2 regions of the Bacillus aquiflavi genome follow, and region 1 is predicted to be linked to the other one. Evidence: predicted binding sites of a transcription regulator. Region 1 holds the regulator's gene; the other holds the start of a gene.
What was found. Region 1 encodes NrdR, which represses ribonucleotide reductase genes. Its sites were predicted from a motif close to AACACNATATATNGTGTT; they were not measured.
Positions count from the first base shown of each region.

Region 2: a site for NrdR is predicted at 2,802-2,819, ahead of K6959_RS10820 (vitamin B12-dependent ribonucleotide reductase). Genes of this name have one in related genera too.

Region 1 covers NZ_CP082780.1:2,608,575-2,619,721, forward strand. Annotated here, with positions in the region: gene K6959_RS12640 (putative sporulation protein YtxC) at 713-1,585, opposite strand; gene dnaI (primosomal protein DnaI) at 1,928-2,857, opposite strand; gene K6959_RS12650 (replication initiation and membrane attachment family protein) at 2,857-4,272, opposite strand; gene nrdR (transcriptional regulator NrdR) at 4,516-4,977, opposite strand; gene speD (adenosylmethionine decarboxylase) at 5,699-6,079, opposite strand; gene K6959_RS12665 (glyceraldehyde-3-phosphate dehydrogenase) at 6,627-7,658, opposite strand; gene coaE (dephospho-CoA kinase) at 7,978-8,592, opposite strand; gene ytaF (sporulation membrane protein YtaF) at 8,616-9,257, opposite strand; gene mutM (DNA-formamidopyrimidine glycosylase) at 9,418-10,257, opposite strand; gene polA (DNA polymerase I) at 10,281-11,147, opposite strand, start outside.
Region 2 covers NZ_CP082780.1:2,232,520-2,243,666, reverse strand. Annotated here, with positions in the region: gene gcvPB (aminomethyl-transferring glycine dehydrogenase subunit GcvPB) at 1-579, shown strand, start outside; gene K6959_RS10830 (rhodanese-like domain-containing protein) at 888-1,271, opposite strand; gene K6959_RS10825 (lipoate--protein ligase family protein) at 1,690-2,526, shown strand; gene K6959_RS10820 (vitamin B12-dependent ribonucleotide reductase) at 2,946-5,504, shown strand; gene K6959_RS10815 (patatin-like phospholipase family protein) at 5,593-6,477, shown strand; gene K6959_RS10810 (SA1362 family protein) at 6,627-6,989, opposite strand; gene K6959_RS10805 (DUF1385 domain-containing protein) at 7,050-7,991, opposite strand; partial or broken gene K6959_RS19850 (YqhR family membrane protein) at 8,223-8,736, shown strand; gene aroQ (type II 3-dehydroquinate dehydratase) at 8,804-9,283, shown strand; gene K6959_RS10790 (M24 family metallopeptidase) at 9,255-10,316, shown strand; gene efp (elongation factor P) at 10,341-10,898, shown strand; gene K6959_RS10780 (alkaline phosphatase) at 11,026-11,147, shown strand, end outside.

The DNA.
Region 1 (11,147 bases):
TCGATCAAACCTCACGTGCTATTGGCACGCTCCGGTTGCTCTCCTCCTGCGCGCCTTGATCTTCTTGCTTCTCATTCGACAAAAAGGCGACAGGATATGAATGAGCGACGATCTGCCTTGCTTGAAATCGATCAAGCCTCACGTGCTATTGGCACGCTCCGGTTGCTCTCCTCCTGCGCGCCTTGATCTTCTAGCTTCTCATTCGACAAAAAGGCGACAGGATATGAATGAGCGACGATCTGCCTTGCTTGAAATCGATCAAACCTCACGTGCTATTGGCACGCTCCGGTTGCTCTCCTCCTGCGCGCCTTGATCTTCTTGCTTCTCATTCGACAAAAAGGCGACAGGATATGAATGAGCGACGATCTGCCTTGCTTGAAATCGATCAAGCCTCACGTGCTATTGGCACGCTCTAGGTTCTCAAGCGGCTTCTTAAGCTTATGCTCGACAATTAATGACTCCTAGCTAAGATAACGGTTTTTTCCGTCAGCCAATACTTGTTTCACGTTGTATACTTGCTTTCGTTTCACGTTCATAGCTGAAGTTTAAAGGTGGTAGGCATTCATCTCGTGTTAGGAAGGTTTCAGCCATGCCTCCCCTCTCTGAAAACCGTAAAAGAATACCCTTGTCCTTATCATAACCTTTAATTTAATCAATGTTTATTATGTAGGTTATTATAGTTCTTTAAATAAGGAAAATCAAGGGGGTGCATTTACGAATTTTCTTCCACTTTAGATAAATAAAATTTTTTTTGATAAAATGCTTCGTAAGAATGAATTGTAACCCGTTCTTCAAATATGTTTTGGATCGTTCTTACAAGTGGTTGTTCAGAGTCTGTTGTATAAACATAAATGACATGAGGAGCAATCGATAGTAATGGTGCAATTGTTATCGAATCAACATAAACTGGATGATTTGAGAGCAGCTTGCGATCAATCATTTTCGTAAGTACACTTCGTTTTATTTCATTTAAATATTCATCAAAAAATGTTACACCTTCATCAATAAACAGATGCAGTTCAGTCAGCTTCGCCCCTCGTCCACTTAAAAAGTCTCTTAATGTTTGGATAAACATTTGATATTCCTGCTCCATTTTATATTCATCTATCGCAACTTCTACGTATTTTTCTAAATTAGCCATAAATGAACGCATCCGAAATTTAATAAATGAATCAAAAGAAAAAGAAATATTGTCTTCAAACATCCCATCAATTGTTGCAGTAACATTTTCTTCAACTCCGATATCCACCAAAAATGGAAACAGTTCCTCCCGATCCCCTTCTAACAATGAGTAAATAATCTCCAAAATTTGCCGTTGTTCTTCCGGGTCATGAAATAAAAACAGCTCACTTATCATGTTGCGAAACCAATCATCTCGCTTTTCATAAAGAATGAAATTTCGAAATGTTTCTTTAACAAGCTTTAAATCTTCTCCTCGTAACGGTCGGGGTCCTGTTAGTTTCACTATATGGGAATCTTCTATTGAAAGAAGAAAATCTTTTTGCTGCAAAGCTGAAAAGTTTTTATAAAGTTGATTATATAGTTTTTTTGCATCCTCTTTATGCTGAAAGGTGATCTCGATCAATCAAATCCCCCCTTTTAAATCTCTGATTTTATATATATGGGGGACTTGTTTAAAATAGAAGTGAGTTATATAGTTGCTTTTCCAAAATGAAACACCTAATAACAGGTTGTTTCCTTGTTATAACAGCTTGTGAAAGATTTATGCCTATTTTATATTTTTTTAATGGTTAGCACTTCAGTGTGAAATTTTACTATTGTTAATTAAAGCTATGCGATATAACATTGCTAAACAGAGCCAAATTAAAAACAGGTAATCTAATAATCGAATACCTGCCATAAAGTGAAACTTGTTAAGGGCGGTTGATCACTGCCTTACTATTATTCATTTGTCCTTTAATTTAGTTTAAAGGCGACGATTTGGTCCATCTACATGAACTGGTTTAGCTAAATATTTAATTCGTTCCATAATCCGGGCAGCTTTCAATCGTTCTTCTTCCCCACGCTGACTATATGTTAAATGATGCTCGAGCTCTTCAAGATCAAAATTCGACGTAAAAAAAGTAGGTAGGCTTTCCAACATCCTAAATTGTAAAATTGTTCCCAGTACTTCATCTCTAGCCCAACTGCTCATTGTCTCTGCCCCAATATCATCGAGCATTAAAATTGGAGCCTTTTTTATCGTCTCCAGCTTTACATCTATAGTTTGATCGCCAATAGCGCTTTTCATCTCTCGTAGAAATTCTGGTACATAAACGATTAAAGAAGAAACTCCCTTCTTAGCAAGTTCATTTGCAATTGCCCCAAGTATATAAGATTTTCCTACTCCAAATTTACCATAAAAATATAATCCTTTTTCTTTTTCATTTTTATTAAAGTTATCTACAAATGTTGCCGCAAGCTCAATAGCCTTTATTCTCCCTTTATTTAGCTCTATTTCGCCTAGAGAGGCATTTAAAATTTCCTTTGGCACGTAAATACTTTGAATTAACCGCTCATGTTTCCTTCTTTCATCATGCAGAACTTTTCGAGGGCACCGTTCATATTGTAAATCAATATTATTTCCGTGAATTACAATATGAGGGTGGAAGCCTTTCATCATATTTACACATCCATCGAGACTTGGGCACCGGTTACATTCCTTACTTTGAGCGGTGTACTCATATAATTTTCCTAAGCTCCTATCAATCATTTCCTGAGATATTTCACGTTGATTTTTTCTCAAAAAAGATTGAATCTCTTCGTTGGTCATTATTTTTTTTTTTATTACTTCATACCGTTGCTGAAAGTCCTTTTTATTTGCTAGTTTCCGTAACGTATCATTAATCTTTTGCATCATGATTCACCTCCACTTTTATTTTTTTTTAATTTTTTTTCAAGGTTCCGCTTTTTCATTTCAAAGTCAGCTTCATCATTTTGTACACTTTGTTGTTGGTCAACTTCTTGTTTCTGTTTAATAAACCAACTTGGAAGCTTTTCTATACGAATTGGAGTTTTTTTATTGTTTCCTCTTGATTCTTTTTTCCCTTGTGCCCATTCCATATATTGGCGATGTTCATTTTTGGCTAATTCCATTGCTTCTTTTACTGTTTTAATTTTTTTACGAGACCAATGGCTGGCGATTTTTTCAACATAGCTTTTTGATAATTTCATATCTGTTTTTAACATTACATATTGAATAAGCACATTTACAACGCCTGGAAGGAGCTTTTGATTAAACATAACATTTTCAATCATTTGCAAGTCCGTTTTTGACGGCTCTGCTCCTCCTGATATATCAACCAATAGTTGGCGTGGTGATGTTGTTTCTAAATAATGAATGAGTTCTTCTTCCTTTGTCTTTGGTTCGTTCGCTTGTGTATGATGAACAACCGGCTGTATTCGATCTACTAAACTCGGGAGATTATCCTGATACTCAAACTGATACCAATCCCGGGCAGATTTACGGAGCTCCTCAATATCTATTTCATTATCAATGGAAAGAGCACTAACTACAATATTTTTCATCTGGATTGGATCAATTCCATATAAAAAAGCAAGCTTGCTGATCGCTTCTTTTACCTTTGGATGAAAAGTTTTTTTTGGAACGAGTGATTCTTTTAATCCAGCTAATAATAAGTCAAAATCAAAAACAGATTCAGTGATTTTCACACTTTTTTGTTCGTTTCTTCCAATAAATTGCATATCCCGTTCATAATGTAACTTTTGGATCATTTCTTCTTTATGCTGAATACTTGGTAAATTAGCTGAGGCAAACACATCTTGAAATTGTTTTGTTATTTCATTATAATGTTTATCTTTTTTTATTTTTTCATCACTAAAAAATTGTTTTAAACGCATATACTGATTTTTACCAATTTTTTTATATAAATAAATGTTTAGCATCCCATCTAAAAAAAATTGTTCTGGTGTAAGCGGTGGGCGGAGCTCATATACAAATGAGCGAACATCATCTTCAGTACGTACGAAGGTTTTTAGTAAACCGATTCCTTCTAGCTTTAATCGAGCATTGTAAATTGATTTTAAATTCATATCCATTAAATTCATCAGGCTATGGTGCGTGGAAGGAGTTGAATATAATCGATTTTCCTCGAGCTGTGCCCATAAAGTCATGTATAAACTAAAACATGTCGAGCCAATTAACGGTTGATATAAAAATGATAATACTTTCCGATCGTAATCATGAAGAAGACCGTCTGAAGACACGAGATAATGATCAACTGGTAATAGCTCCTGCCAATGTTGTGTCATATATACACTCATACCCTTTCTTAGCTAAAAAAAGAGCTAAAGATAAGTCTTTTAGCTCTTAGACTATTGACAAACGCTTGCATTCTTTGTTACTTGCACTTCGGTGTAAGCTCATAAACGATATGTTTTATTCGCTTCCGCCTCATGCGGCGCGCCTCGACTGACAAGCGTTTTCATTCAGTCTGAGGAAATATTTACTTTGTCTATAAGCTTTAAGCTAAAAGATAAATCTTTTTAGCTCCGTTATGATTTTTCTTTTTTTATAATTTCTTTTAATTCATCTATAAAAACGTTTAGATCTTTAAATTGTCGATAAACCGAAGCAAATCTTACATACGCTACTTCATCAACTTTTGCAAGTCTATCCATAACCATTTCTCCGACAACTTCGCTTTTTACTTCCGCAACTCCTTGGCTGCGAAGCTCTTTTTCGATTTCATAGCTTATTTCATCTAGCTGCTTTAAAGCAACTGGTCGTTTTTCACAAGCCCTAATTAAGCCGCGTAATATTTTCTCCCGACTAAATTCTTCTCGTGTTCCTTCTTTTTTTACAACAATTAACGGGATTTCTTCGACTTTTTCAAAAGTCGTAAAGCGATATCCGCAACTTTCACACTCTCGCCTGCGGCGTATAGATCTTCCTTCATCAACAGGTCTTGAATCTAGTACTCGCGAACTATTATTTTGACATGCCGGGCATTTCATTTAAAATCAGCTCCGAATCATCTTCTTTGTATGTTTTTTAAATAAACGAATATAGTGAAACTTGAATCAGCGGAGATTTCACTAAAAATGTTAGTTTAAACTTAACGATTTTTTCGTGAATCTTTGCTTAAAAATGAAAGTCTTTCGGCTCACTAGTATAATCCTTTTAAATATTAAATTGAAACCCATATTAATATCTTATTAAAAAGCTTATTATAGTACAAGTGTATAATAGATAATTTGTCATTAATAAAAGCTTACTAAAGACGGAACTGGTTCCAACACGGGGATGCAAAATTTTTTAGCTTTAATTTTAGGCAATTATTTTTGTTGATAAATCAACGCTAATGTTTTTTTTATAAAATGATCATTGAATTCAGATAAAGTTTTTTGGGTGTGATAATACTTGTTGCATATCGAGAGTAACATACGAAAATAGATGTAAATTAGCCTGCGATGTTTTAGAATTTAATAAAGATAATACTGTTGTAAAAATAAAAATTTTAAGGAAAGCCGAAGAATGGTGGAAAAAATAAAGAAAAACGCGGTTGGGGATCAACAGCGTTTTATAGATAAAGTCAATATTATAATCGATTTCCTCAGACTAGTTATGAAGCAAGCGATTTGATGTACTTTATTAGATATTTGCGTTTCAAAGCAGAATCCGTTATTAAAGACAGCACACCCTTATTTTATCGCTTTCAGAATGTTACGTTTATTCTTAAAGTACCTTCGTCTTCTTTTGATTTATTTGAATTGGTCCTATGCCACGGGGCAGTTCAATTTTTTCACAAGCTTTAGAGTCTAATGCTACAGCAATATAATCAGCAGCAATGTTAGGATCTAAATCCCCACATGTATAAACATCGATGCTTGCATACCCATGTTCAGGAAATGTATGAATCGTTAAATGTGATTCAGAAATGATAACAACTCCACTTACACCTTGAGGTGCAAATTTGTGGAATACGACTTCACGAATTTCTGCTCCAGATTTTAATGCAGCATTTACGAAAATTTGTTCGATCTGTTCCTGATCATTTAATATAGTAAAATCACAACCCCATAATTCGGAAATCACATGCCTTCCCATAGTTTCCATATTCAAATTCCCCCTTTAAATCCAAATTCTCATTTTTTTTAGCACATAACTACCACGGGGGAAAGTTAGTCCAATGAGGTCCTAACCCTTTAAGTAGTTACGATACCGTTGTAAAGAAGTTTACGCAAAATAGTATACTTTGTTTAAATTTTTTTTGCAATATGATTTTAAAGTGTTTTTTATTAGGAGAATTTTAAAAATCAGAGATTAAATTTAAGGCTCATTAAATAGATTTTATTATTAACCTCGTAGATAAATTATTATTAAATCGATTTTCACAAGATTTGAAAACGCTGTTCAGTCGAGTCGCGCCACACATAGCGGTAGCGAATAGAACATCTATAATTCATGAGTTTATAGCGAAGTGCAAGTAACGATGAAGGCGAGCGTATATCAACAGTCTGTAGAGTTTATCATTCAATTGTTCAGTTTATGACTAAAAAGAAAAACGGCTTACTAAAATTTTAGTAAGCCGAAAGAAAACATTTTCCCTTTCTGTTAAAAAAAAAAAATATATTAAATTGTTTTTAAGTGATACCGTAAACAATTAGCCTATTTCAACTGGAACGCTTTTTTTTAACTTTTCTGCAACATATTTAGTAAGATCAACAACACGACAAGAATAACCCCATTCGTTATCATACCATGCAAGAACTTTTACTTTATTTCCACCAATTACAATCGTAGATAATCCGTCAATAATTGCAGAATGTTCGTCTGTATTAAAGTCAATTGATACTAGCGGTTCAGTTGAAAAGTCTAAAATGCCTTTTAATGAACCAGTTGATGCAGTGATGAACGCTTCATTTACTTCATCGACTGTTACATCACGTTTTACATCCACAACTAAATCAACTAATGAAACATTTGGTGTTGGTACACGTAATGCCATACCATGCAACTTTCCTTTTAGTTGAGGAAGAACTAGTGACAATGCTTTTGCCGCACCAGTTGTAGTTGGAATAATTGATTGTGCACATGCACGAGCGCGACGTAAATCTTTATGCGGATTGTCGATATTTTTTTGATCGTTTGTATAAGCATGAACAGTTGTCATTAATCCATTCTCAATTCCAAAGTTTTCATCAAGGACTTTTGCTACTGGAGCAAGACAGTTTGTTGTACAGGAAGCATTCGAAATAATGTTATGTTCTTCTATCTTTAATTCACTATCATTTACACCCATTACAATTGTTATATCTTCATTTTTCCCTGGAGCAGTTAAAATGACTTTTTTGGCGCCAGCTTCAAGGTGAAGACTTGCCTTTTCACGAGAATTAAACTTTCCTGTTGCTTCAATCACGATGTCGATATTTAAATCTTTCCAAGGAAGATTTTTCGGATCACGGTCACTTAATAGTTGAACTCTTTTTCCGTTAACAATAATTGCATTTTCTTCAGGAATCACAATTCCATCGAACTTACCATGATTTGTGTCATATTTTATTAAATGTGCCAATGTTTCAGCTGGGTAGCTGGCATTTATCGCCACAACATCAATACTATCTTCTAAGATGGCTTTTCTAAAAACCATTCTTCCAATTCTTCCAAAACCGTTAATTGCTATTTTTGCCTTCATAATACGGCTCCTCCTACATTAATGTTATACTCTTAATGTCATTTTCAGTAATTAGTATAGCATATTCCGGATTGAATGTGCTAACTAAATTATGAATTTTTATATTTTATCTTTTAAATACAGAAAAACTTCAAATTTGTGCGATTTTTTCCCTTAATTCATCAGTTATGAGAACAATTATTTGTGAGATAAGTTCATTATAGTCTGTGTTTATTTATTACAAATAATAAATAAGATGACTTTAAATTATTTACCAATCTGAATGTGGACTTTTATACAAGGAAGTTGATCCTCCCTAAAAATAAAAAAAAGGAGCGAGTTATGCTCCCTGGGTTTCAACTAATCCCCATTGATGCAGTATGTTTACTAGTTGATGCTCTGTTTCCTCAAGAGTTTGATTATTATCGATTACCGCATCCGCAAGATGTTTTTTTTCATCTAATGGCATTTGAGATTGAATTCGAGCGATTGCCTCTTCCCTTGATAATTGATTCCGCTCCATTAATCTTTTCAACTGAACAGACTCATTAACGTAAACAAGTATTGTTTTATCAACCATATGCATTAATTTGTTTTCAAACAAAAGCGGGAGATCCATAACAATTATTTTTTCTCCCCTTGTCTCAGCTAATGTTTTTTTCTCAATCATTCTTTTTCTTACTGCTGGATGAACAATACTATTAAGTTGTTTTCGTTTTTCTTCATGATGAAATATAATGGATCCTAGCTTAACTCGATCAATAGCACCATCTTGTTGTAAAATATCTTTTCCAAATTGCTCTACAATACTTTCATAAGCCTTTTCGCCTTTTTCCACAGCAAGCCGCGCCTCGATGTCTGCATCTATAACTGTCATTCCTCTTTCTTTCAGCATATTCGCAACTGTACTTTTTCCACTTGCGATGCCGCCTGTTAATCCAATGATTATACTCATTTTGACATACCTTTCTAATTTTTTTATATTTTCCATGCCCCGATTAAAATTAATAGTACTCCAGGAATAAATGTAAGCTTTTGTACCCATTTATATTTTGAAAAAGCCGATCCGCTTTTAATACCTAAAAAAACAAAAAAGGGACTCATGATCGCTACAGAAGCCGCTAAAAAAATAGGCGAAAACCCCAACATTGCTGCTCCAATACCAGCTCCAAATGCATCGAGAGACAATGCAATTCCTAGAAGAAAAGCTTCCATACCTGTAATCGTTCCAGAACGGTCAAAATCAGCTGACATCGGCTTTCTTAAAATATGAATCGCTAATCCAATGGATTTGATTTCAAACTTAACGATCATTTTTTCATGAGCGAGCGGAGCTTGATCTTTAGTTTTTTCAGGTTGAAAAAACTGGTATATAACCCAAGTTCCAATTAGTATTAAAATAAATCCGCCTACCCGCTCCCCTAATACAGGAGAAAAAATCGTTGCAATGACATGTCCGATTGTCATCGCAACTGTCATTGAGATTGCTGAACATGTAGCAATAATCACAAGCGATTTTAAGGGAATCCTCATATTTCTTAACCCATACGTGAATCCGACGGTAAAACTGTCTAAACTAACAGCGAATGCAAGCAATAAAATTGAGAGCGTTACTAACATCGAAAGGGCTCCTTCCTGTTAAATCTACGATAGTATATGGAAAAAGCCTATCCATTGTTAATTTGAAAATCACAATTTTCGCTGCGTTTTATGATCGTCGTCTTTAGTTGTAAAAAGGGTGATAAGTGTAGGGATTCCTAGAACAACTGAGCGCTCCTTTTTAAATTGAACTTTCTTTTGCTTGACATGTTGGACAAAAATGAGTTCCTCTTCCGCCAACAATTATTTTTTCAAGCTGGCTTCTGCATAATTTACAGTGTTCACCTTCTCTTCCGTAAACGTAAAGCTCTAACTGAAACATACCTATTTGTCCTTGACTATTTACATAAGAACGGATTGTACTGCCTCCCTTTTCAACTGCTTCTGATAATGTAGCAATAATTTCTCGATAGAGCTTTGCAATTTCTTCTTTCGTTAAAGTATTTGCTATTTTCTCAGGATAAATGTTTGCACGGAATAAAGCTTCATCAACATAAATATTTCCAAGACCGACAATCACTTTTTGATCTAACAATACAGGTTTAATTTTCCGTTTAGTTTTTGACAACTTCTCTTCTAGCCACTCAGCTGTAAAGTCATCTGAGAAAGGTTCCGGTCCAAGCTGTGAGAGAGGAAGTTGATGAAATTCTGAACCTTTTTTAAACAAATGCATTGTCCCAAACTTCCGAACGTCTTTATAACGCAGCTCAGTTTGATCATGAAAGTGAAAAATAACGTGTGTATGCTTTTCAACAAGCTCTTCTTGACTAAAAAGTCCATATTTTCCTTCCATTCGTAAATGTGAAACTAGCGTATAATTGTCTGTATAAATGAGGAGAAATTTACCTCTTCGATCAATCCCTTGGATCGTTTCACCTTTTAAAGCATCAGTAAATTGTACGATATCGCTTGGATGCTTAATAATTTTTGGCCATGATACAGTCGTTGCAGTAATTGTTTTGCCAACGACTAACTGAATTAATGTCTTTCGAACAGTTTCTACCTCTGGTAACTCCGGCACGCTATCCCCCCTCGTGCTTTTAATTATTTTGCATCATACCATGTTGGTCCATAGGCAAAATCGACCTTTAATGGTACTAACAATTCAATCGAATTTTCCATTACATCTGGAACGATTTCTTTTAATACAGCTATTTCATCTTCTGGTGCTTCAAAAATAAGCTCATCATGTACCTGGAGCAATAATCTCGTCTGCAAATTCTCTTTTTCTAATCTTGCAGCCATATCAATCATCGTTTTTTTTATAATATCTGCGGCACTCCCTTGAATTGGAGTATTCATGGCTGTTCGTTCTGCAAAACTGCGGACGTTAAAATTGCGGCTTGTTATTTCTGGGATATATCTTCTTCGATGAAGCAACGTAGAAACAAATCCTTTCTGCTTTGCTTCATAAACGATCTCCTCCATATATTCTTTGACTCCAGGATAACTTTCAAAATATCGGTCAATAAAATTTCCTGCTTCTTTTCTAGAAATTTTAAGGTTTTGTGATAAACCGTAATCGCTAATTCCGTATACAATTCCAAAATTAACCGCCTTTGCTTGTCTTCTCATATCTGGTGTAATCTCTTCTTTAGATACATGGAATACATCCATAGCTGTTTTTGTATGAATATCCATATCCTCTTTGAACGCCTTTATTAATTTTTTGTCACCGGAAATATGCGCAAGCACTCTTAGCTCAATTTGTGAATAATCCGCTGCAAAAATCACCCATCCTTCTTCTGAAGGGATAAATGCTTGACGGATTTTCCGACCTTCTTCTAAACGAATTGGTATGTTTTGTAAATTAGGATCTGTCGAACTAAGTCTTCCTGTTTGTGTTAACGCTTGGTTAAACCTTGTATGAACTTTATTTGTTTTTGTTGACACAACTTTTAACAAACCTTC
Region 2 (11,147 bases), 380 kb from region 1:
ATTCCATTTTTACCTAAACCAGTCGTCACTAAGCGGGACGGTGAATATATTCTAGATTATGATCGTCCACAATCAATTGGTCGGGTAAAGCCGTATTACGGAAACTTTGGAATTAATGTTCGGGCATACACATATATTCGTTCTATGGGACCTGATGGACTAAAGGCTGTTTCTGAATATGCTGTTTTAAATGCAAACTATATGATGCGAAGACTAGCTCCTTATTACGACTTGCCGTTTGATCAGCATTGCAAGCATGAATTCGTCTTAAGCGGAAAAAGACAAAAAAATCTTGGCGTTCGTACATTAGATATTGCAAAACGTTTACTAGATTTTGGCTATCACCCGCCGACTATTTATTTTCCTTTAAATGTTGAAGAATGTATTATGATTGAGCCGACAGAAACGGAAGCAAAAGAAACACTTGATGCTTTTATTGATGCGATGATTCAAATTAGTAAAGAAGCTGAAGAAAATCCAGAGATTGTTCAAGAAGCTCCGCATTCGACAGTTGTTGGGCGGCTTGATGAAACTACAGCTGCACGAAAACCAATTTTACGTTATCAAAAAAATAAATAGGCTATGATTGTTTAGGCTCAATCGCGTGAGTCTTCAGTCTCACACGCCCCAATGGACGATATGAAACATGAGGATGCTTGCTTCTTTGATTCATAAGAAGGGCAATGAGTCGATAAATTAGCCAGTTTTTTAAAAAAGGTTCTGCGATTACGGCAGGACCTTTTTGTTTTTGGGGAAATTAGTAAATTTCCATGTTGGGGTAATATTGTCTTTGTTCAAGGAATGATAAGGAGAAATTGTATTTTCATTCATTTTGCAAGCTAGAACCCTTTGTGTTTATTTTATAAAGGGTTCTAGGTTGATTTAAGTTATTTTTTCTTTTTAATTTTTCCTGTCCATTTTTTAAAGCCGCCTTGAAGATAGTATAATTGTTTGTAGCCCTTTCGGTGTAACATCTGTGCAGCTCGTCCGCTGCGAATGCCTGTATGGTCATATAAATAAACGGGTTTATCAGGACGGATTTCTTGTAGACGTATTTTCATTTGAGAAAGGGGAATATTTCTCGCTCCAAGTATATGACCTGCATCAAATTCATTAGACTCTCGTACGTCAATTAATTGCGCTTTTCGATACCCCGCGCGAAATTCATCTTCGGTTAATGGTTTTACTATTTTACGTTGATAAAGCCATGTAATAAGTGAATATGTAATAATGGCTCCTAAAAGTATAAGTAGAAAATATAATACTCCCACTTTTTTTGCTCCCTTCCCAAAATTGTAGACCAATACTAATTATATAAGTCTTTTTTTTAGTATAGAGTAAAGTCGTTTTTTAAAAAAAACGATTTCAAACTATTGACAATCAATCGTATTATTCATTGCTTGCACTTTGTTATCAGCTTATGAACGTCTTTTTTATTTGCTTCACTTGTTGCTCGGTGACTTGACTCACGCAGTTTCAACCAGTCTTGGGCTGTTTTGCTTTTAAGCTTCATTTTGTCTACAATTTAAAGAATTGCTTTGTAAATTCTTTTTTACAGCTTTATTTTGTTCAAGTGGCAGTATTAACATGAGCGTTAAAGTTATGAAGATTTATTTTGTTTTTTTTATTATTTTTTGATAAACTATAGGTTGCTTAAAATACTTGCATGTTTAAAATGAGGGAATTCATATGAAGAATGAAGTTTGGTATTTTATCGATTCTGGAGACTGTTCTCCCTCCTTTAATATGGCTTTAGATGAGGCGCTATTAGATTGGCATAGTGAAGGGAGAATTCCTCCTATTGTCCGTTTTTATGGTTGGGATCCTGCTACTCTATCAATTGGTTATTTTCAAAAGGTTAACAAAGAAATCAATCTCGAAGCAATAAAAGCACATCAGCTTGGTTTTGTACGGCGTCCGACTGGCGGAAGGGGAGTTCTTCATGAGCATGAGCTTACATATAGCGTAATTGTCTCTGAAATGCATCCAAATATGCCTGCGTCTGTAACAGAAGCATATCGAGTTATATCAGAAGGTATTTTAAAAGGCTTCCATCATCTTGGTCTAGATGCTTATTTTGCAATTCCAAAAACAGCAGAAGAAAAAGGAAATTTAATCAATACCCGCTCAGCCGTGTGCTTTGATGCTCCAAGCTGGTATGAGCTTGTTGTAGAAGGTCGGAAAATTGCTGGAAGTGCACAAACAAGACAAAAAGGTGTTATTCTCCAACACGGTTCTATTTTGCTTGATCTCGATGAGGATAAGTTATTCAGCTTATTCAAATACCCAAATGAGCGTGTAAAAGAACGGATGCAAAAAAGCTTTAAAAATAAAGCGGTTGCAATTAATGACATTAGCTCTCGTACTATCTCGATTTCAGAGGCAAAAACAGCCTTTAAATTAGGCTTTGCAGAAGGGTTAAATGTTAAGTTTGAGCCATATGAATTATGTGAGGATGAACTTTTGTACGTACATAAGCTCGCTAAAGAACGATATGAAAACGATGAATGGAATTTTAAACGATAACATGATGAAGCGGCGGAATTAGCCGTTTTTTCTTTTTTTGGCTAAAAATGATTGCTGATTTCAAGGTTGACGAAATTACTTTTTTATTATAATAATAAGGAGTTTGCAATATTATTTTGAAAACGACAGGACAGATTTATTCTATGAAAACCAAAAAAACAACCTTTAAAATTTATCAATAATGATTTTAATCTCTTAAAAAACAATTGAAAACTCCCATAATCTCTTTTTTCTAGTCCTTTTTAAGTTTGACAAAAAAGAGAATGTTTGAATTGGACACAATATATTGTGGTGAAAAAATAATTAGCATACTATATATTGATTTAGAGGTTTCGGTATGATAAATTTAGGGTACTTTAAAAAAAGCCTATTTATATAGTGCATGAATGATTGATTTTATGATAAAGGGGTTGTAAGTCTTGACTGTTGCGTTAAATCGAAACATGAGTATTAATTTTAAACGGCTTAATAAAGATATTGGTTTATTCCCTCAAGTTCATCCAATAACCGAAGATATGAAAATTACACATAAAGGGGTATCACGCCTCGTAATGCTTGATCGGTACACGTTCAAAGATACTGAAAAAATTACACTTACTGAAGGGGATTTTGTCGTATTAACGATTAAAGAAGATCCTAAGTTCCCAGCAAGAGGTCTTGGATTTATACTTGAAATTGACTGGGAGAATAAAGCTGCTACTGTTTTAGTAAACGAAGAATTCCGCGGAGTGCTTGATGATCCTAAGGAAGCGAACACTGGTGTCATAAAGCGCAGTCTCGATGTAATAGAAAAACCGCTGGAGCTCTTTTATGAGCAAATTGCAAAACGTAACGCAACAGGCTTGGCAGCGGTAGAAAAAACAGAAGAAAAACGAAAAGAATGGTTTGAAAAATTTTATCATGAGCTAGTCGGTTTGAATTTTATTCCAGCTGGTCGGGTTTTATATGGGGCTGGCGCAGAGACAGATGTAACTTATTTTAATTGTTACGTGATGCCATTTCCAAAAGATTCCCGAGAAGGGATTGGCGAGCATCGCAATAAAGTAATGGAAATTATGAGTCGAGGCGGAGGTGTCGGGACGAATGGAAGTACACTGCGTCCACGCAACTCATTAGCGCGAGGAGTTAACGGTAAGTCAAGCGGATCAGTTTCTTGGATGAATGATATTGCGCAGTTAACTCATTTAGTTGAACAAGGAGGTTCAAGAAGAGGAGCACAGATGCTCATGCTTGCTGATTGGCATCCAGATATTATTGAATTTATTATTTCTAAAATGCAAAATCCAAGAATTTTACGTTTCTTAATAGAAAACACAAAAGATGAAACGATTAAGAAACATGCTAAGGACAAGCTGAAGTTCACGCCGCTAACAGCGCAGGAGCAAGCAATGTACCAAGGAATCGCAAATTATAAAAACATTCCAGGCTATGGCGGATTTAATGAAAAGATTATAAAAGAAGCAGAAGAAAAATTAACGACTGGCGGTACATATGCCGTTCATAATCCAGAATTTTTAACAGGTGCTAATATTTCAGTATGTTTAACGAGAGAGTTTATGGAAGCGGTCGAAAACGATGCAGAATATGAACTGCGCTTCCCAGACGTTGAAGGTTATACAGATGATGAAATGAAGCATTACAATGAAGAGTGGCACAAAATTGGAGATGTACGCGAGTGGGAAAAGCTTGGCCATAAAGTTCGCGTTTATAAAAAAATAAACGCGATTGAACTGTGGAATTTAATTAACATATGTGCAACTTATTCCGCTGAACCAGGCATTTTCTTTATTGACAATGCAAACGAGATGACAAATGCTAAAAGCTACGGACAAAAAGTAGTTGCAACAAATCCATGTGGAGAACAGCCGCTTGCACCTTATTCTGTCTGTAATTTAGCAGCAGTCAATTTAGCAGAAATGGCGGATAAAGAGACGAAAACCGTTAATTATGAAAAATTAAAGAAGACAGTAGAAATTGGTGTAAGAATGCAGGATAACGTCATTGATGCTACACCATACTTCCTTGAAGAAAATAAACAGCAAGCACTCGGTGAGCGTCGCGTTGGATTAGGTGTTATGGGGCTTCACGACTTACTCATTTATTGCGAGACAGAATATGGTTCTACAGAAGGAAATGCACTTGTTGATAAAGTATTTGAAACGATTGCGACGACAGCTTATGAATCATCAGTTAAGCTTGCTAAGGAGAAGGGGAGCTTCCCATTTTTAATTGGTAAAACAGAAAAAGAGACAAGCCTTTTACGCAAGGCGTTTGTCAATACTGGTTACATGAAGAAAATGCCTGAACATATTCGGGAAAATATTTTAGCTAACGGTATCCGTAATTCTCATCTATTGACAGTTGCACCGACTGGAAGCACAGGAACAATGGTTGGCGTTTCAACAGGACTTGAACCGTACTTTTCATTTTCTTACTATCGAAGCGGTCGTCTAGGTAAATTTATTGAAGTAAAAGCCGATATCGTTCAAGAATATTTAAACGAGAATCCAAATGCAGATCCAAACAATTTGCCGCATTGGTTTATTACCGCAATGGAATTATCGCCAGAAGCACATGCTGATGTTCAATGTATCATTCAGCGCTGGATTGACAGTTCAATAAGCAAAACAGTAAATGCACCGAGAGGCTATACAGTTGAACAAGTAGAAAAGGTATATGAGCGTTTATACCGTGGTGGTGCCAAAGGCGGTACTGTCTATGTTGATGGATCTCGAGATACACAAGTATTAACATTAAAAGCAGAAGAAAACAGCTTTGAAGAACAAGATGACTTAGAAAAAAGACGTAAACAGCATGTTGTACTGCTAGATACTATTAGCGATCTTCGCTCAACAGATGTAACGATCGGTTCTGAAGTGGGCAATACATGTCCTGTATGCCGAAAAGGAAAAGTGGAAGAAATGGGCGGCTGTAACACATGTACAAATTGTGGCGCTCAATTAAAATGCGGCTTATAATCTCAATATTTTTAGCTGAAGTGTACTATTTTTCACCTTTGCTGCTTAAAGATGTATCAAAGTAATACATCGACAGGAGTGGCGCAGAATGTTCATAGACGGTGTTTTTTCAGGTGGAGGTATAAAAGCTTTTGCCTTAGTCGGAGCTTTTGAAGAAATAGAGAAGAAAGGCATTCGTTTTAAGCGTGTTGCGGGAACAAGTGCAGGTTCCATTATAGCTGCACTTATTTCTGCAGGCTACTCAAGTAAAGAAATTTTTACTTGTATAGATGAGCTTGATGTCAGTGAATTTCTTGATGTGCGAAACCCGTGGTTGCCAATGCCGATAACAAAATGGATATTAATGTATTGGCATCTTGGTCTTTACAAAGGGAACAAGCTTGAGCAATGGATTGCAGATAAGCTCTCTCAAAAAGGCTTAAAAACATTTGCTGATCTTCCTCTAGATACGTTGAGGGTTATCGCCTCAGATTTAACAAACGGACGTCTTCTAGTTTTACCTGATGACTTAGAAGACTATGGGATCCAGCCTCTCTCCTTTCCAATAGCAAAAGCAATTAGAATGAGCTGTAGCTTGCCGTATTTTTTTGAACCCGTTAAGCTTCGTTCTAGAAAAGGAACGAGTATTATTGTAGATGGCGGAGTATTAAGTAATTTTCCGATGTGGTTATTTGATACTAAAAATACGAAAAAAATTCGACCAGTAATAGGAATAAAGTTAAGTCATAAAATGAGTGAATTCAAACAAAACGATATTAAAAACGCTGTTAAGTTATTTTCTGCTTTATTTGAAACGATGAAAAATGCTCACGATGCTCGGTACATTTCACGCCGACATGAAAAAGATATTATTTTTATTCCGACAGAAGGCGTGTTAACAACAGAATTTCACTTAACAAACGAAAAAAAACACGAACTTTTAAAAATTGGGAGAGAGCATGCCGCTCATTTTTTTAGAACATGGAGTTATTGAGATTATTTTTGCATAAAAAATGTTTGAAAGAATTTCACTTAGCTTGTAGACATAGCTCATATTTTAAATTCCATCAGATTGGTTGAAAATGCTTTTCAGTCGAAGCACGCAATACGGGGTGGAAGCGAAGAATGATGAGAAAATCGAGCTCAAAATAGAGCTCGATTTTTCTTTTTACCTTTTTTTCCTTCAATCACGGTTAAGTGAGCTGCTGATTTTTTCCGTACGGCTATAGGTCTCTTTGGACTCATTGCTTGATTCCTCGGCTCTTTTTTTTGTTTCAAACGTTTAGCGGATTTCCGTGCTGCATTTAAAAATGCTTGTTGCTCTTTACGATTCTCTTTGTTTCCCGTTATATTTTTAACTAAAAAATAAATAATCCCGATTACAATCACGGTAATAAAGATTGATTGGATGAATCCGGTTGGATTATAAATGAAAGTTGAAATAATTCCAATGGCTCCCAATATGATTAGAGAATATACAATGTAAATAGATGTGCGATTTTTCAAGAAAGCCACCTCCATAAAACATAAAAGCATCATCAGCATTATTACCTTTATGAAACTACTTTAAACAATTTCTTCGGTTTTTAAACTTTTTTCTGTTTCTTTTTCCATACGAAGCAGTTCTTTAAAGGAATGAATAGCTACTTCTACTTGATCATCTTTTGGCTCTTTAGTTGTTAACAATTGAAGCCATAGTCCTGGTAAACCTAAATATTTTAGAATTGGAATATGACGAAGCTTATTTGTAAGCTGTAATACTTCAAAAGAAATTCCAAGAACAACTGGAATAAGAGCAAGTCTATTTACAACCCTTACCCATAAAGGTTCAGTTGGGACAAGCATATAGACAAACATGCCGACAATAACTGTAAATAAAATAAAACTACTGCCACATCGATAATGCAGTCGTGACTGTGCTTGAACATTTTCCACTGTTAAGTCTAAATCATTTTCAAATGCGTTGATTACTTTATGCTCAGCACCATGATATTGGAATACTTGTTTAATAATCGGTGTCATGGAAATAAAATAAATGTAAAACAGGAGAAGAATGAGTTTAAAGAAACTTTCAATAAAAATTTGCGCGAAATCTCCTGAAAAAATAGGTCTAGTCAATTCTGCTAAAAAAACCGGAACAAGTGTAAAAATAAACTTGCCAAATAAAAAGGAGAGGACGCCAATAACAGCTACACCTAATATCATTGTTAGCTTTGATCCTTCTTGCTCTTTTATTAAATAATCATCCTCGGGCGCAACATCATATCGTTCTGAAGAAAAATTTAAATGCTTTGATCCGTTTGCACTCGCTTCAATTATCGCAATAATTCCTCGTAAAAAAGGAATTCGCTTAAAATTTGTTAACATCTTATTTGATTTTCGCGGCAAACGGAAATATTCAATTGAACGATCTTTTCTCCGAACGGCAGTAACATAATGATGTTTTCCACCAAACATGACGCCTTCGACGACTGCTTGGCCGCCATAAACGGGCTTTTGATTTGTCATAGAAACTAACACCAACCTATATATCAAATTGCACATACAGCAACCGATAACCACAAAAAACATTAGCTGCATATGTACTTAAGTTTATTTTACTAAAAAAATGCTAAAACCTCTATATTACAGTTTTTAATTATGATGCAAGGTAATAAATGATCATGGACATAATAAGATGAAATGATTAGTAAAAGAGTAACACCGAATGTTTCTATAAAAAAAGGCGGAGGTTTTAAGATGCCGGAAGAACAGCAAAATTTGGAACAAAATCAGCGTGAAGATAAAATGTCTTTTATCGGAAAAACTATTGTAACGGGGTTTATTGCTGGAGTTTTTTGGAGTAGCATCGGTCAAATATGTTATGGATTAAATTTAACGGAAGTTAGTACGAATATGATTTTGGAACCATGGGCAGTCGGCGCTTGGAAAAACAGTTGGCTCGGCATAGTTATTTCAATCCTTCTTATCGGTTTTTTATCGATTGGTGTGGCACTGCTTTATTATGTGTTTTTTTAAAAAAAAATAAAGAGTATGTGGGCGGGAATCGGCTACGGAGTAGCATTATTTTTCCTTGTGTTTCTCATACTGAATCCAATTTTTTCCTGAAGTTGAGCCACTTCGAAAATTAGAAAAAAATTCAATTATTACATTGGTTTGTTTATATATTCTTTACGGTGTTTTTATCGGGTATTCTATTTCATATGAGGAAAATGAATTTCATAGTAAAGAAAATAGTCAGACAACATCATAATGAAAGTAGTTTTTCGTAAAAAAGTTATGATAGAATGTAAAAAGAACATTTTTTACGGGAGAAGATCATGAAAAAAATATTATTATTAAATGGTCCTAATTTAAATCTGCTTGGCCAACGAGAGCCAGGTGTTTATGGTCACGAAACGCTAAAAAGCCTTGAGGAAAAAGTGTCTTGCTTCGGAAAAAAATATGAAGTTGAAGTAACATGTTATCAGTCAAATGACGAAGGTGCGTTAATTGATCAACTTCATCGCGCACAAAGTGTAGGCATAGAAGGAGTTGTTTTAAATCCTGGGGCTTTAACTCATTATAGCTATGCTCTTCGTGATGCAATTAGTGGAATTAATATTCCTGTTATTGAAGTACATATTTCAAACATTCATGCCCGTGAATCATTTCGTCACGTGTCAGTAACGGCTCCTGTCACAATTGGCCAAATTGTGGGCCTTGGGATAACAGGATATGAACTGGCAGTCTTAGCTTTATTGGACTACGCAAAAGGGAGAGAGTGTGAAAATGGAGAAACTGAACAAGCTTCGAAGTGAGTTTGACCGGTTTGGAATTGACGGGATGTTAATTACAAGTATGTATAACCGCCGTTATATGACTGGTTTTACCGGTACTGCGGGTGTTGCACTTATAAGTGGGGAAAAAGCAGTGTTTATTACAGACTTTCGTTATGTTGAGCAAGCGTCTAAACAAGCGGAAGGCTATGACATTGTGCAGCACTCAGGTCAAATTGAAAAAGAAATAGGAATTCAAGCAAAAAAACTTGGGATTAACAAGCTTGGTTTTGAAGAAGAACATGTCACTTACGCAAACTACAAGGTATATAAAGAAGTGATTGAGGGACAGCTTATTCCAGTTGCAGAGGTAATTGAAAAGTTACGCTTGATTAAGAATGATTCAGAGATTAAGATATTAAAGGAAGCAGCAGACATTGCTGATGCTGCGTTCAAACATATATTAGATTTCATTCGACCAGGCAAAAGTGAGCTTGAAGTTTCGAATGAACTTGAGTTCTTTATGAGAAAGTGTGGTGCGACATCTTCGTCTTTTGATACTATCGTCGCGTCTGGTTACCGTTCTGCTCTTCCTCACGGGGTTGCAAGTGAGAAAATCATTGAACAAGGTGATTTTGTTACACTTGACTTTGGCGCTTATTATAAAGGCTATGTTTCCGATATAACCCGTACGGTTGCGGTTGGTCAACCTGATGAAAACCTTAAAGAAATTTACAGTATTGTTCTTGAAGCACAGCTTCGAGGAGTCGAAGGGATTAAACCAGGCCTAACAGGTAAAGAAGCCGATGCACTTACAAGAGATTATATTACAGAAAAAAGATACGGACAGTATTTCGGTCATTCAACTGGACATGGAATAGGTTTAGAGGTTCATGAAGGTCCTGGATTATCATCGAGATCGAATACGATTTTAAAGCCCGGAATGGTCGTCACCGTTGAACCTGGAATTTATATACCGGGACATGGCGGGGTGCGAATTGAAGATGATATTGTCATTACAAAGGATCATAATGAAGCATTAACACATTCAACAAAAGAACTTATCATTCTTTAATGAAATAGATTGGGAGGACAAAAGATGATATCTGTTAATGATTTTCGAACAGGATTAACAGTCGAAGTAGATGGAGGTATTTGGCGTGTAATGGATTTCCAACACGTAAAGCCTGGAAAAGGAGCAGCATTTGTTCGTTCTAAGCTTCGCAACCTTCGTACCGGAGCAATTCAAGAAAAAACGTTCCGTGCTGGTGAAAAAGTTGGGAAAGCGCAAATCGACAATCGTAAAATGCAATATTTGTATGCCAGTGGTGATCAGCATGTATTTATGGACACTGAAACATACGAGCAAGTTGAGCTATCACAATCATTTATCGAATACGAATTAAAATTTTTAAAGGAAAACATGGAAGTATACGTGATGATGTACCAAGGAGAAGTAATTGGTATCGAGCTTCCAAACAGTGTTGAGCTTAAAGTAATCGAAACAGAGCCAGGAATTAAAGGTGATACTGCTTCAGGCGGTTCAAAGCCTGCAAAACTTGAAACAGGGATTACTGTTCAAGTGCCTTTCTTTGTTAACGAAGGTGATATCCTTGTTATTAATACAGCAGAAGGTTCATACGTTTCTAGAGCATAACAAATAAAAAGCAGCCGCGGGATGATTCCCGATTCGGTTGCTTTTTTGCATAGATCTCATTTAAAAGTAAAAAATAAACCCGAAAAGCTTTGCAATTAATCATCTTTAAATGGAGCCGTGATAAAAAGTGGTGCGTATATGTAAGTTATTTATAGCTATCGGGTTATCTGTAAGTATGTTTTTTCATTACACTCAAGTTTCTGCAACCTCTTATCCAGAAGTAAACAACATCCAGCAGGAAGAGCCAAA